DNA from 2 places in the Variovorax boronicumulans genome. Region 2 is predicted to be linked to the other one. Evidence: riboswitches for the same ligand, from Rfam matches in the RefSeq annotation. Region 2 holds a riboswitch; the other holds the start of a gene.

Region 1 (7,191 bases), on a different contig from region 2:
CACGCTGGGCATGATCACGCCGCCGGTGGGCGGGCTGCTGTTCGTCACCTGCAACGTGTCGAAGGTGCCGATGTCGGCGCTGGTGAAGGAACTGGTGCCCTTCCTGTGGGCGCACGGCGCGGTGCTGATGCTGCTGACCTTCGTGCCGATGCTCAGCACCTGGCTGCCGCGCGCGCTCGGGTTCAAGTAGCGGCGCAGGCCGCTCCCGCCCACGCCTTCACCCGCCTCAGGCCGGCGGGTGCAGGTACTGGCTCGGCGGCACGCCGAGCGTGCGGCGGAACATCGCAGTGAAGGCGCTCGGGCTCTCGTAGCCGTGCGCCAGCGCCACCTCCAGGATCGACGCGCCGGCGGCCAGCCGCGGCAGGCTCAGCAGCAGCCGCGCCTGCCGGCACCACGCGCCGAAGGTCATGCCGGTCTCGCGTTCGAACAGCCGCGCCAGCGTGCGCGCATTCATGTGCAGCCGCGCGGCCCAGCCGTCGAGCGTGGCGGGCTGCGCGGGGTCGCGGATCAGCGCCTCGCACAGCGCGGCCAGGCGCGCATGGCGCGGCATCGGCACATGCAGCGACAGCGCGGGCGCGGCCTCGATCTCGTCGAGGATCAGCTCCATCACGCGCTCGTCGCGCCCGCCCGGCGGGTAGTCCAGCGGCAGCGACACGGCCGCCATGATCAGCTCACGCAGCAACGCGCCCACATGGATCACGCGGCACTCGGCCCCCAGGTCGGCGCGCGTGCCGGGCTCGACGAAGACGGTGCGCATCTTCACCTCGCCCGCCATGCGGATCTGGTGCGTCATGCCCGGCGGCACCCAGACGCCGCGCCCCGGCGGCACCACCCAGCTGCCGGCCGCAGCGCCGACCATCATCACGCCCGAGATCGCGTGGATGAGCTGGCCGCGCCGGTGCGCATGCGGCGGAATGAAGGCGTCGCCCGCCGGATCGGTCGCCAGCACGGCCACCGCGCGCGGGGTCGATTCGCCTTCGTCGGGGCGCAGATTCAGTTTGTCCATTTCACGACGATGTTTGCACATTCGTAGCAAGAACATCTTTCCCTGTCTTCCTACGATGGCTTTTCTCCCTCTTTTTCTCCAACCGGACATCCAGGAAAGAAGCCATCGCATGAACACGCGCCGACTCGGGCTGCTCACCGGCACCCATGCCGTCAACGACCTCTACCAGGGCCTCGTGCCCGCGCTGCTGCCCTTCATGGTGCTGGAGCGCGGCTACAGCTACACGGCCGTGAGCGGCCTGATGCTGGCGGCCACCGGGCTGTCGAGCGTGGTGCAGCCGCTGTTCGGCCTGTACGCCGACCGTCACCCGCGCGCCTGGCTGGTGCCCGTGGGCTTCCTGGTGGCGGCGCTGGGCGTGGTGCTGGCGGGCCTGAGCCAGAGCTACCTGCTGACCTGGATCGCGGTCGCGCTGTGCGGGCTGGGCATCGCGGCCTACCACCCGCCCGCCACCGTGGCCGCGCGCGCGGCCGGCGGCGCCTCGCAGAAGGCGATGAGCGTGTTCTCGGTGGGCGGCACCATCGGCGCCTCGTTCGCACCCGTGCTGGCGGCCACGGTGGTCGGTGGCGGCAGCCTGTCGCGCAGCTACCTGCTGGGCATTCCTGCGTTAGCGATGGGCGTGGTGTGGGTCGCGGCCAACGCGCGGCGCGGCGCCGTCGCCAACAACGCGGCAGCCGCGGCGGCGCGCGCCGCGCAGGCCCGCGCCCAGGTGCTGAAGCCGCACAACGACTGGCGCGCCTTCAGCCTGCTGGTGGCGACCATCGTGGGCTGGTCGATCCCGTACGTCACGGTGCTGTCGATGCTCTCGCTGCGCATCACGCGCGACCTGCACGGAAGCACCTTCCAGGGCGCCGCGGCGCTCACCGCCTTCACCGCCGCTGGGGCCGTGGGCACGCTGGCCGGCGGCTGGCTCGGCGACCGCATCGGACGCATGGGCACGATCCGCTGCGGCTACCTGCTCGCGCTGCCCGCCATGGCGGGCCTCGTTCTCGCCTCCACGCCCGGCGCGGCGCTGGCCTGCACCGCGTGGCTCGGCATGAGCATGTTCCTGCCCTTCGCCGCGCAGGTGACGCTCGCGCAGGACTACCTGCCGCGCAACCCGGCCACCGCCAGCGGCATCACGCTCGGTCTCGCGCTCTCGGTCGGCGGGCTGGTGTCGCCGCTGTTCGGCCTCCTGTCGGATGCACGCGGGCTCGGCGTGACGCTCACGGTGGTGTTGTGCGTGCTGTGCGTCGCGACCGTGCTCGCCTTGCGGCTGCGCAACCGCACAGTGCAGGTGATGGCGGGCGAGGCTGCGGCGGCCTGAGTTGAGTTCCGTTCCCGCGCAACGGCAGCGCCCACCGTGCACAGGGCACTGGGTGCTTCCCGCAGCGAAATCAAGGAGGAGCCGAAGGCGGGGGACATTCGCGGAGGGAAGTACCCGGTGTCCTGTGCACGCGCCCTGAACCACGGACCACCGAAATCCGTGGGCGATTCAACGCCGCACGCGCTCTCTTTCACTGCCAGAATCGACGCAAGCTTCGACGTCGAGCCTGACAGACAAGAAGAAGGAAAGAGAAGGACGCCATGCACCGAATCGTCGCCCAGGGCAGCAGCCTTGTCGCTGCCGGCTTGCTGGCCACCGCCGGTATCGCGGCCACGCCGGCCGCCGCACCCGTTGCAGCCGTTGCACCAGCAGCCGCCCCCGCCAACCCCACCAATCCCGTCACCCACCTCGCCGAAGTGGAAAGCGCCGTGCGCGCCTGGGCCGCCGCCTGGTCCGCGCGCGACGTCGAGCGCTACCTCGCCGCCTACGCGAGCGACTTCACCCCCGCGCGCGGCCAGACCCGCGAGCGCTGGGAGGCCGACCGGCGCGCCCGCATCACGGGCAAGTCGCGCATCAGCGTGGGCATCGAGGGGCTGGTGATCAGCGTCCAGGGCACCTCGGCCAGCGCGCAGTTCCGGCAGATTTACAGCGCCGACGCACTCACCGAGACCGACCGCAAGACGCTCGAGCTGCAGCGCGTGGGCCCGCGCTGGCTGATCCGCAAGGAAAGCGCGGGCAACTGACGCGCGCCGCCTTGTCCCTGTAAGGCAAATGGTTCACGAAGATGTCACCACTTGCAACGATGCTGCAGCCTTCGACCTCCGAAAGCTGTGGCCGCCATGTTCCCCACCAAGACCGAGAAGGCACGCGACGAACTCCAGGCCGGGCAGCGCACGCTCAGCCAGCGTGAGCGCGCCCTGCTGCTCATGGCCGACGGCCGGCGCTCGCTGACCGACTTCAGCCCGCTGTTCCCCAGCCGCGTCGAGGCCGAGCAGGCGATCCAGGGGCTGATGCAGCGCGGCTACCTGCAGGTCGCGCGCCCGGTCGCGCCACCGCCCGCACCGGCCCCCACGCCCGTCCCCGCCGCCGAGCCGATCCAGGTCGCCACCTCGGCCGACAGCTTCGACGGCAAGCGCTCGCTGGCCACCACGCGCATGTTCCTGTTCGACATCTGCGAGCGCATGTTCGTGCGCCGCGACCCGCGCTTCGCCAACCAGATGCGCGACGCCCTGCGCGAGGCCCGTGACCGCGAGGCCATGCTGACCATCGCCGCGCTGATGCTCTCCGAGATCGAGAAAGCCGCCGGCCCCGAGCGCGCCGACTCGCTGCGCGAGCGCATCGACAAGCTGCTGCCGCCGGCAGAAACCGTGCACTGAGCCGCCAGCCCCGGCCCCGCGATCCACTACACTCGCCGGGTCAGGAGAGAGCCCCGCGCGACGGGGCCGCCGAAGGCGCAGGGGTTCCCCGAACGCTCAGGCAAAAGGACTGACAAGACGCCGGCAACCACCGGCGTTTCCTTGCTGGAGAGAGGCCGTGGCATTGCACGCGGCCCACCGAAGGAGCAAACCCCGATCGTGGGGCGAATCTCTCAGGTAAAGCGGACAGCAGGGGTGGCCCGTGGCGTTGCAGCCATGGATTTCGACTGCCCCTTTGGAGTGCCCCGTGGCCGCTTCTTCCGCTTCCGCTTCTTCCGCTTCCGCTTCTTCGGATACTCAACTTCTCAAGACCCCGCTGTACGACTTCCACGTGGAGCTCGGCGCCCGCATGGTGCCTTTCGCCGGCTATTCCATGCCCGTGCAGTACCCCGCCGGCCTCATGGCCGAGCACAAGCACACGCGCGACGCGGCCGGCCTGTTCGACATCTCGCACATGGGCCAGCTGCGCCTGGTCGGCCCCGATGCCGCCGCCGCCTTCGAAACCCTGATGCCCGTCGACGTGGTCGACCTGCCCGCCGGCAAGCAGCGCTACGGCCTGCTGCTGAACGACGAGGGCGGCATCCTCGACGACCTGATGTTCTTCAACGAAGGCAACGGTTCGCTCTTCGTGATCGTGAACGGCGCCTGCAAGGTGGCCGACATCGCCCACATCCAGGCCAGGATCGGCGCGCGCTGCCAGGTGCAGCCCCTGCCCGACCACGCGCTGCTGGCGCTGCAGGGCCCACAGGCCGCCGCCACGCTGGCGCGCCTGTCGCCCGGCATCGAGCGCTTCGTGTTCATGACCGGTGGCGCGGTGCAGATCGGCGGCATCGCGGCCTTCGTCACCCGCAGCGGCTACACCGGCGAAGACGGCTTCGAGATCTCGGTGGCCGCAAAAGACGCCGACGCCCTCGCCCGCCTGCTGCTCGCGCAGCCCGAGGTGAAGCCCGTCGGCCTGGGCGCGCGCAACTCGCTGCGGCTCGAAGCCGGCCTGTGCCTGTACGGCAACGACATCGACACCACCACGACCCCGGTTGAAGCCTCGCTCAACTGGGCGATCCAGAAGGTGCGCCGCGCCGGCGGTGCGCGCGAAGGCGGCTTCCCGGGCGCGGCAAAGGTGCTGGCCCAGCTGACCGCCGTCGCCTCGGGCGCGGCCGGGCACACCGACCACAAGACGCTCACGCGCAAGCGCGTCGGCCTCGTGGCGCTCGAACGCATTCCGGTGCGCGACGGCACGCTGCTGCAGTCGCTCGAAGGCCACGACATCGGCGCCGTCACCAGCGGCCTGCTCGGTCCCACGGCCGACCGCTGCGTGGCCATGGGCTACGTGGCCGCCGCCTTCGCCGAGCCCGGCACGCGCGTGCAGGCCATCGTGCGCGGCAAGCCGGTGCCGATGGAGGTCTCGACCCTGCCTTTCGTGCCGACGCGCTACTACCGCGGCTGACCGACACTGAACACCGCAGACCCGGCTAGGCTCTGCACCCCGATTCCATTTTTTCCACGAGGAGTTTTTTCATGAGCATCAAATACACCAAGGACCACGAATGGGTGGCGGCCGAAGGCGGCGCCGCTACCGTCGGCATCACCGTGCATGCGCAAGACGCGCTGGGCGACGTGGTGTTCGTCGACCTGCCTGAAGTGGGCAAGACCTTCGCGCAGGGCGAGGTCGCCGGTGTGGTCGAGTCGGTGAAGGCCGCCGCCGATGTGTTCATGCCCGTGTCGGGCGAGATCACCGAAGTGAACGAAGCGCTGCGCGCCGACCCGTCGCTGGCCAACAGCGACCCGCTGGCCGCCGGCTGGTTCTTCAAGGTCAAGCTGAGCGAACCCGCGCAGCTCGACGCCCTGCTCGACGCCGCCAGCTACGACAAGTTCGCCGCCGAATCCTGATCCGCTGAACAGCAGCTTCCTCGCACCTTCGTTCCTTCTCCCCGAGCCTTCACCGCCATGCCGATTCCCGCCCTTCCCTCTTTGCAAGAACTAGAGAACGCCGAAGAATTCCTCGCCCGCCACATCGGCATCGATGCGGCGGACGAGGCGCGCATGCTGCCGGTGATCGGCTCGGAAACGCGCGCGGAGCTCATCGACGGCATCGTGCCGGCGGCCATCCGCCGTGCCCGGCCGATGCGCCTGCCCGCGCCGGTCACCGAGGCCGACGCGCTGGCCGAGCTGAAGACGCTGGCGTCGAAGAACAAGGTGTTCAAGAGCTTCATCGGCCAGGGCTACTACGGCACGCACACGCCGGGCGTGATCCTGCGCAACATCCTGGAGAACCCCGCCTGGTACACCGCCTACACGCCCTACCAGGCCGAGATCTCGCAGGGCCGCATGGAAGCCCTGCTCAACTTCCAGACGATGGTGTGCGACCTCACGGGCATGGCCATCGCCAACGCCTCGATGCTCGACGAGGCCACGGCCGCCGCCGAAGCGATGACGCTCGCCAAGCGCAGCGTGAAGAGCAAGAGCAACGTGTTCCTGGTCTCTGGCGACTGCCACCCGCAGACCATCGAAGTCATCAAGACGCGCGCCGCCCCGCTGGGCATCGAAGTCAAGGTGAGCACGGTGTCGGAAACACTGCCGCACCTGATGGTGAGCGGCGAGTTCTTCGGCGTGCTCGCGCAGTACCCCGCCACCACCGGCCACGTGCACGACCTGCGCCCGCTCGCGGGCCACGCGCACCAGTGCGATGCCGCCTTCATCGTCGCGGCCGACCTGCTGGCGCTGACGCTGCTGGTCGCCCCCGGCGAGTTCGATGCCGACATCGTCTGCGGCACCACGCAGCGCTTCGGCATGCCGCTGTGCAACGGCGGCCCGCACGCCGCCTACCTGGCCTGCCGCGATTCGTTCAAGCGCTCGCTGCCCGGCCGCCTCGTCGGCGTGAGCGTCGACACGCACGGCCAGCCCGCCTACCGCCTCGCGCTGCAGACGCGCGAGCAGCACATCCGCCGAGAAAAGGCCACCTCGAACATCTGCACCGCGCAGGTGCTGCCGGCCGTGGTCGCCAGCATGTACGCCGTGTACCACGGCCCCGACGGCCTCACGCGCATCGCGCAGCGCGTGGCCGTGCTCACCGCCATCCTCGCCAAGGGCCTGTCGCAGATGGGCCGCGAGCCGGTGAACACCACCGCCTTCGACTCGCTGACGATCCGCACCGGCGACGACACGGCCGCGATCATCGAGCGCGCACAGGCCGGCGGCGTCAACCTGCGCCAGCGCCTGCAGCAGCACCTGGGCATCTCGCTGGACGAAACCACCACGCGCGCCGACATCGAAACCCTGTGGGCGCTGTTCGTGCCCGCCGGCACCGCGATGCCGCGCTTCGACGAGCTGGCCGCCAGCACCACGCCGCTGATTCCCGAGGACCTGCGCCGCACCAGCGCCTTCCTCACGCACCCGGTGTTCAACACCCACAAGAGCGAGACCGCGATGCTGCGCTACATCCGCAGCCTGTCGGACAAGGACCTCGCGCT
Region 2 (7,191 bases):
AGCAACGCCAGCAAACCCTTCGACTTCAGCCAGTTCGTCCCCGGATTCGACTTCCTGAAGAACCTCGCCGGCGGTGCCGCCGCGGGCTCCGGCTCGGTGCCCGGCATTCCCAGCCTGGCGAGTTGGGTCGCGCCCACCATGAGCGTCGAAGAGGTCGACAAGCGCATCCAGGAACTCAAGACCGTCCAGTACTGGCTCGAACAGAACGGCCACGCGCTCAAGGCGACCATCCAGGCGCTCGAAGTGCAGAAGATGACGCTGTCGACCCTGCGCGGCATGAACGTGCGGATGGAAGACATCGCCAGCGCGTTCACCAAGCAGGCCGCGGCGATGGCGCCTGCACCGGCTCCCGCCCCGGCGCCCGCCCCCCGGCCCGAACCGGAGCCCGTCGAGGAAGAGGAAGAGGAAGAAGAGTTCGACGAGGCCGAGGAGGAAGCGGAAGAAGAGGAAGCCCCGGCGCCGAAGAAGACCTCGCGTGCCAAGCCCGCCTTGTCCAACGGCGCCGCCGGCGTGGTCGACCCGATGCAATGGTGGGGCTCGCTCACCGAGCAGTTCCAGCAGATCGCGAGCACGGCGCTGCAGGACGCGGCGCAGCTCAAGGTGCCGGCCATGGCGCAGCCGCTGGCCGATGCCGTGGGGCAGGTCATCGGCAAGGCAACGGCGGCGCGCAAGCCGGCCCCCAAGGCTGCCCCGAAGAAAGCTGCCGCCAAAAAAGCCGCGCCGGCACCCGCCGCGCGCAAGAAAACCACGTCCACCGCCGCGCGCAAGCGAGCCTCCGGCCGGCGCTGACGTCTTACAGACACCTTTCCAGACGACGACGCACGGGTCGGTACGCACCATGAAACTGTTTCCCACCGGCCATGCCACCCACCCGCAATGGCGCATGGCCGCCGGCCTCGTGCTGGCCCAGTTGCGCGCGCAGATGGCGCTGCCCGACTACGCGTCAAACCCGACGCTCGGGCTGCTCTACATCACCGACCACTACGCGGCCGAGGCGCAGGAGATCCTCGATCACCTGAGTGCCGAACTGCCCGAGGTCACCGACTGGTCGGGCACGGTCGGCATCGGCGTGTCGGCCAACAACGCCGAGTACTTCGACGAGCCCGGCCTGAGCCTGATGCTGTGCGCGCTGCCCAGTGACCAGTACCGCGTGTTCTCCGGCGTGGCGCCGCTGGGCAGTTCCGAAATGAGCGGCTTCGAGGCGCACACCGCGCTCGTGCACGCCGACCCGGCCACGCCCGACCTGGGCGAGCTGATCGGCGAGATGGCGGGGCGCACCGACACTGGTTACCTGTTCGGCGGGCTCTCGTCCGGCCGCGGCGGGGCGCTGCAGTTCGCGGTCGGCGGCAACGGCAACATCCGCGGTCACGGCGCGGCGGGCGGCGTGTTCTCGGGCGGCTTGTCGGGCGTGGTGTTCGGCGAGGGCGTGCGACTGGTGTCGCGCGTCACGCAAGGCTGCCAGCCGCTGCGCACCGGCGGCGCGCGCGAGCGCGAGATCACCGAGGCCGACGGCAACCTGCTGCTGTCGCTCGACGGCGAGCCGGCGCTCGACGTGCTGCTGGCCGACCTGCAGGTGTCGCTGGACCGGCCGCAGGAAGCCATCGACGCCGTGCGCAACACGCTGGTCGGCCTGGCCGACGCGGGCAGCGACGGCATCCGCCGCACCGGCGACCTGGGCGCCGACGTGCTGGTGCGCCACATCATCGGCCTCGACCCGACGCGGCGCGGCATCGCCATTGCCGACAACGCCGAGGCCGGCATGCGGCTGAGTTTCTGCCGCCGCAACGCGCAGGCGGCGCGTGCCGACCTGATGCGCATCTGCGCCGAGATCCGCGAAGAACTCGAGCCCGAAGAACAGACGCTGGCCACGGCGCGCGCCGTGGCAGCCGGCGAGGCTGAGGCCGCGCCGCATCCGGCGCGGCGCATCGCGGGCGCGGTGTACGTGAGCTGCTCGGGACGCGGCGGCCCGCACTTCGGCGCACCGGGTGCCGAGCTGCAGATCGTGCGGCATGCGCTGGGCGATGTGCCATTGGTCGGCTTCTTCGCCGCCGGCGAGATCGCGCGCCATCACCTGTACGGCTACACCGGCGTGCTGACGGTGTTCACCGCGCCGGACTGACTGGCTGACTGACGGGGAAAAACGACGCGCGCGCCTGCGCACTGTGTTCGCAGGCGCTTCGCGTCGCTAGAATCCGCCCGCTTTCTTGAATCTCTGCTGCTGCAAGAAAGAGTGATCCGCGCGCCCCGAGGCACGCGGTCGATCTCTTTCGCCCCGCCACGCGATGTGACGGGGCCCGGAAACCGACACGGTTTCCCCGAATGGAATTGCAGCCATGGGCAGCCCCACCAATAGTCATTTTTCGAGACTCCAGCGCGCCTTTTCGCGCGCCCACATCGCCGTCGATTACCGCGACGGTATCTATCACCTGCGCAACGAAGCCGCGCAGGCGACCGTGCTTCTGCCGCAGAGCCTGCCGCTGGAAGAAAAAGCCGTGAACCAGCTGCTGGCCTTCGCCAGCGTGCGCTCGCCCGACGGCGCGCACCGCGTGTGCAAGGCTTGCGCGACGCCGGACCTTCATCCGGGCTCGGTCGCGCCGGTGGGCAGCGTCGTCGCCACCGATGGCGACTTCGTGATCCCCGCCGCGGTCGGCACGGACATCAACTGCGGCATGCGCCTGCTGACCACCGGCCTCACGCTGGACCAGGTGGCGCCGCACAAGACGCAGCTGCTCGCGCGGCTCACGCGCGGCTTGCTCGACAACGGGCGCGACGTGCCGGTTCACACGGCGGCGTTTCGTGCGCTGTTCGACGACGGGCCGGCCGCGTTCCTGGATGCTGTGCGCAACGACGGGCTCTGGGCGGCCTGCGACCGCGACCGGCTGCAGGCCGAGATCGGCGCGTGCATCGGCCTGGCGAGCTTCGGCGGGCAGTCGCGGCACGCACCGCTGGCCTACACCGGCGCGCGCCACGAGGTGTTCCGCGACCCGTGCCTGGGCACGCCGGGCAGTGGCAACCACTTCGTCGAGTTGCAGGTGGTCGACCAGGTGATGGACCGGCACGCGGCGTACCGCGCGGGCCTCAAGGCGGGCGAGGTCGTCGTGATGATCCACAGCGGCTCGCGCGACATCGGGTTCCATGTCGGCGGCCGCTGGATGGACCGCGCGCGGGCCGAGTGGCCGCAGGGCCTGCGCCATCCGAAGAGCGGGTTGTACGGCCTGGCCGGGCCGCTGGCGCAGGAGTACCTCGAAGCCATGGGCGTGGCCGCGCGCTATGCGTGGGCCAACCGCGTCGTGCTGGCCGAGCTGGTGCGCAAGGACTTCGCCGAGCTGCTGGGCGCCACGGCGTCGACGCTGGTGGTCGACGTGCCGCACAACGTCGTGCTGCGCGAGCACGGCATGAACATCCATCGCAAGGGCGCGACGCCGGCGCACGCGGGCGACCTGGCGCTGATTCCCGGGTCGATGGGCGATCACTCGTACCTCGCGACCGGGCTGGGGCATGAGGACTGGCTGTGGTCGTGCAGCCATGGTGCCGGCCGGCGCATGCGTCGGCAGGAAGTGCGCGCGATGCGGCCCGCACCCGACGACGCCGATGCCAGCTGGCAATGCGTGACGCTGCGCGAAGAGCGCCGCATCGAAGAGGCGCCGCAGGCCTACAAGCCGATCGGCGCGGTGATCGAGGCGCAGGAAAGCGCGGGGCTCATCCGCTGCGCCGTGCGGCTCAAGCCCTGGGTCACGTTCAAGGCGTGACCCGAGGGCGCGTGTCGTGTCAGCCCAGTGCGGGCTGCACGGCGCGTGGCGCGGGCGCCGGCATGCCGGCGAACGCGAAGTCGACCTCGGGCGCCAGCCCGCTCACGATGCGCGCGATCGACTTGCCCGAGCCGCAGGCGTGCGTCCAGCCGAGCGTGCCGTGGCCGGTGTTGAGGAACAGGTTCGGCAGTTTGGTCTTGCCGATCAGCGGCACGTTGCTCGGCGTGGCCGGGCGCAGGCCGGTCCAGAACTGCGCGCGCTCGGTGTCGCCGGCGCCAGGGAAGAGCTCTTCGACGCGCCGCACGATGGCTTCGCAACGCACGCGGTTCAGGTCGCGGTCGTAGCCGTTGAGCTCGGCCGTGCCGGCGATGCGCAGGCGGTCGCCCGATTCGGAGGTGTAGCGCGAGAACACCAGCTTGTATTCGTCGTCTGTGAGCGAGACCTGGTGCGCCTTCGACGCGTCCTTCACGGGCAGCGTCACCGAGTAGCCCTTGGCCGGGTAGATCGGCAGGCGGATGCCCAGCGGCGCGGCGTACAGGGGGCTCAGCGAACCCATCGCAAGCACGAAGGCATCGCCGCGGATGCGCTGGAAGCGGCCTTCGTTGTCGGTCGCCTCGACGTGGTCAATGCTGCCGCCGGCTTCGCGCAGCGCGGTCACGGTGTGGCTCATGAGGAACTTCACGCCGGCCGCCTCGGCCAGCTTCACCAGCTCGCGCGCGAAGCGGTTGGCGTCGCCCGATTCGTCTTCGGCGGTGTAGGTGGCGCCGGCGAGTTGGGGGCGAATGTGGGCGAGGGCGGGTTCGATCTTGATGGCCTCGTCGGCCGAGATGACCAGCCGCTCGCAGCCCAGGGCGCGCATCTGCTCGGCGGGCGCGAGGGCGCCATCGAATTCTTTTTGCGTCGTGTAGAAGTGCAGGATGCCTTGCGTGCGCTGGTCATAGTTCAGGCCGGTGTCTCGACGCAATTGCTGCAACATTTCCCGGCTGTATGTACCGAGACGCACGATCTGTTCGATGTTGTGGCGGGTGCGCGCGGGGGTGCATTCGCGCAAGAACTGCAGGCCCCAGAGCCACTGGCGCATGTCGGCGCGGATGCGAAAGAGCAGCGGCGCATCTTCCTTGCCGAGCCATTGCAGCACCTTCAGCGGTGCGCTCGGATTGGCCCAGGGTTCGGCATGGCTGACCGAGATTTGGCCGCCGTTGGCGAAGCTGGTTTCGGCGGCCGGGGTGGCCTGCCGGTCGATCACGGTCACCTCGTGGCCGAGTTGCTGGAGGTAGTAGGCCGAAGTCACGCCGAGCAGGCCGGCGCCAAGAACGATCACACGCATTGCAAGTACCTTTGAGTTTGCAGCGCTTGAACGGCGGGCGTGGAGTGCTATTGAAAAAATAGCAAGCAACCAGACGACCGATGTCCAAGTTGCCGCTCCCCCTGTCCTCGGTACCTGAGAGATTCACCCTGCTGCACCCGCAGCGGGTTTGCTCCTTCGGTGCGCCACATGGCGTGGCGGCTCTCCAGACGGCTGTATCGATGAGTGCAGTACTGACCCCTTGCCGAAGTTCCGTGGCGTTGCCTGGAATTTCGTCGGGCCGACCTGAGCGTTTATGGGAGTTTGCGCCTTCGGTAGGGCCTCCGTGGAGGCCCGCTCTCCTGCAATTGTTGGCGATTGTAGGCGGGCCCCGCAAGCCGGCCAAGCCCTGTACATCGGCACTTCACACCGATGGGATAATTGAATGTTGATTTTTGGTAAAGCAAACTTTTTTCTACATGCAGGGGACTCCATGATCCTGGTTACCGGCGGCGCAGGCTTCATTGGCGCCAATTTCGTGCTCGACTGGATCGCGCAGGGCAACGAGCCCGTCGTGAACCTCGACAAGCTGACCTACGCAGGCAACCTCGAGACCCTCGCGTCGCTCAAGGGCAACGCGAACCACGTCTTCGTGCAGGGCGACATCGGCGACAGCGCGCTGCTCGATCGCCTGCTGGCCGAGCACAAACCCCGTGCCGTCGTGAACTTTGCCGCGGAATCGCATGTGGATCGTTCGATCCACGGCCCGGAAGACTTCGTGCAGACCAATGTGCTCGGCACCTTCCGCCTGCTCGAATCGGTGCGCGGCTACTGGAACGCCCTGCCGGCCGACCAGAAGGCCGCCTTCCGCTTCCTGCACGTGTCGACCGACGAGGTCTACGGCTCGCTCTCCAAGACCGACCCGGCCTTCACCGAAGAAAACAAGTACGAGCCCAACAGCCCGTACTCGGCCAGCAAGGCCGCCAGCGACCACCTCGTGCGCGCCTGGCACCACACCTACGGCCTGCCGGTGGTCACCACCAACTGCTCGAACAACTACGGCCCGTTCCACTTCCCCGAGAAGCTGATCCCGCTGATGATCGTCAACGCACTGGCCGGCAAGAACCTGCCCGTGTACGGCGACGGCATGCAGGTGCGCGACTGGCTCTACGTGAAGGACCACTGCAGCGCCATCCGCCGCGTGCTCGAAGCCGGCAAGCTCGGCGAGACCTACAACGTCGGCGGCTGGAACGAGAAGCCCAACATCGAGATCGTCAACACCGTGTGCGCGCTGCTCGACGAGCTGAGCCCCCGCGCCGACGGCAAGCCGTACAAGGAGCAGATCACCTACGTCACGGACCGCCCGGGCCACGACCGTCGCTACGCCATCGATGCACGCAAGCTCGAGGCCGAGCTTGGCTGGAAGCCCGCCGAGACCTTCGATACCGGCATCCGCAAGACCGTCCAGTGGTACCTCGCCAACGGCGAGTGGGTGCGCAACGTGCAAAGCGGCGCGTACCGCGAATGGGTCGAGAAGCAGTACGACGCTGCGCCTGCAAAGGCTTCCGCATGAAGTTGCTGCTGCTCGGCAAAGGTGGACAGGTCGGCTGGGAGCTGCAGCGCAGCCTCGCGCCGCTCGGCGAAGTGGTCGCACTCGATTTCGACAGCACCGAGTTCCACGCCGACTTCAGCCGTCCCGAGCAGTTGGCCGCAACCGTGCTGGCGGTGCGCCCCGACGTCATCGTCAATGCCGCCGCGCACACTGCCGTCGACAAGGCCGAGAGTGAGCCCGACTTCGCTCGCAAGCTCAACGCCACCTCGCCCGGCGTGGTGGCCGAGGCGGCGCAGCAGATCGGCGCGCTGATGGTGCATTACTCCACCGACTACGTCTTCGACGGCAGCGGCACCAAGCCCTGGAAGGAAGACGACGCGACCGGCCCGCTCAGCGTGTACGGCCAGACCAAGCTCGAAGGCGAGCAACTGGTGGCGCGCCATTGCGCGAAGCACCTGATCTTTCGTACCAGCTGGGTGTACGCCGCACGCGGCGGCAATTTCGCCAAGACCATGCTGCGCCTGGCCAAGGAGCGCGACAAGCTCACGGTCATCGACGACCAGTTCGGCGCCCCCACCGGTGCCGAGTTGCTGGCCGACATCACC

Evidence for each region. A riboswitch is a leader RNA that binds a small molecule or an ion and turns the genes downstream of it on or off. The one in region 2 is predicted to bind glycine.
Region 1: linked by a shared signal. The riboswitch ahead of gcvT (glycine cleavage system aminomethyltransferase GcvT) and the one ahead of VHAB30_RS22315 (D-amino acid dehydrogenase) in region 2 are both predicted to bind glycine.

Annotation. Positions count from the first base shown of each region.
Region 1 is NZ_BKDH01000001.1:3,004,680-3,011,870, forward strand. Features, by position in the region: gene VHAB30_RS13765 (TRAP transporter large permease) at 1-190, shown strand, start outside; gene VHAB30_RS13770 (AraC family transcriptional regulator) at 227-1,006, opposite strand; gene VHAB30_RS13775 (MFS transporter) at 1,116-2,309, shown strand; gene VHAB30_RS13780 (L,D-transpeptidase Cds6 family protein) at 2,570-3,052, shown strand; gene VHAB30_RS13785 (hypothetical protein) at 3,149-3,685, shown strand; glycine riboswitch at 3,717-3,807, shown strand; glycine riboswitch at 3,820-3,924, shown strand; gene gcvT (glycine cleavage system aminomethyltransferase GcvT) at 3,972-5,168, shown strand; gene gcvH (glycine cleavage system protein GcvH) at 5,240-5,611, shown strand; gene gcvP (aminomethyl-transferring glycine dehydrogenase) at 5,669-7,191, shown strand, end outside.
Region 2 is NZ_BKDH01000002.1:523,751-530,941, reverse strand. Features, by position in the region: gene VHAB30_RS22330 (PhaM family polyhydroxyalkanoate granule multifunctional regulatory protein) at 1-789, shown strand, start outside; gene VHAB30_RS22325 (FIST signal transduction protein) at 839-2,119, shown strand; gene VHAB30_RS22320 (RtcB family protein) at 2,334-3,749, shown strand; gene VHAB30_RS22315 (D-amino acid dehydrogenase) at 3,769-5,076, opposite strand; glycine riboswitch at 5,168-5,274, opposite strand; glycine riboswitch at 5,319-5,409, opposite strand; gene rfbB (dTDP-glucose 4,6-dehydratase) at 5,528-6,607, shown strand; gene rfbD (dTDP-4-dehydrorhamnose reductase) at 6,604-7,191, shown strand, end outside.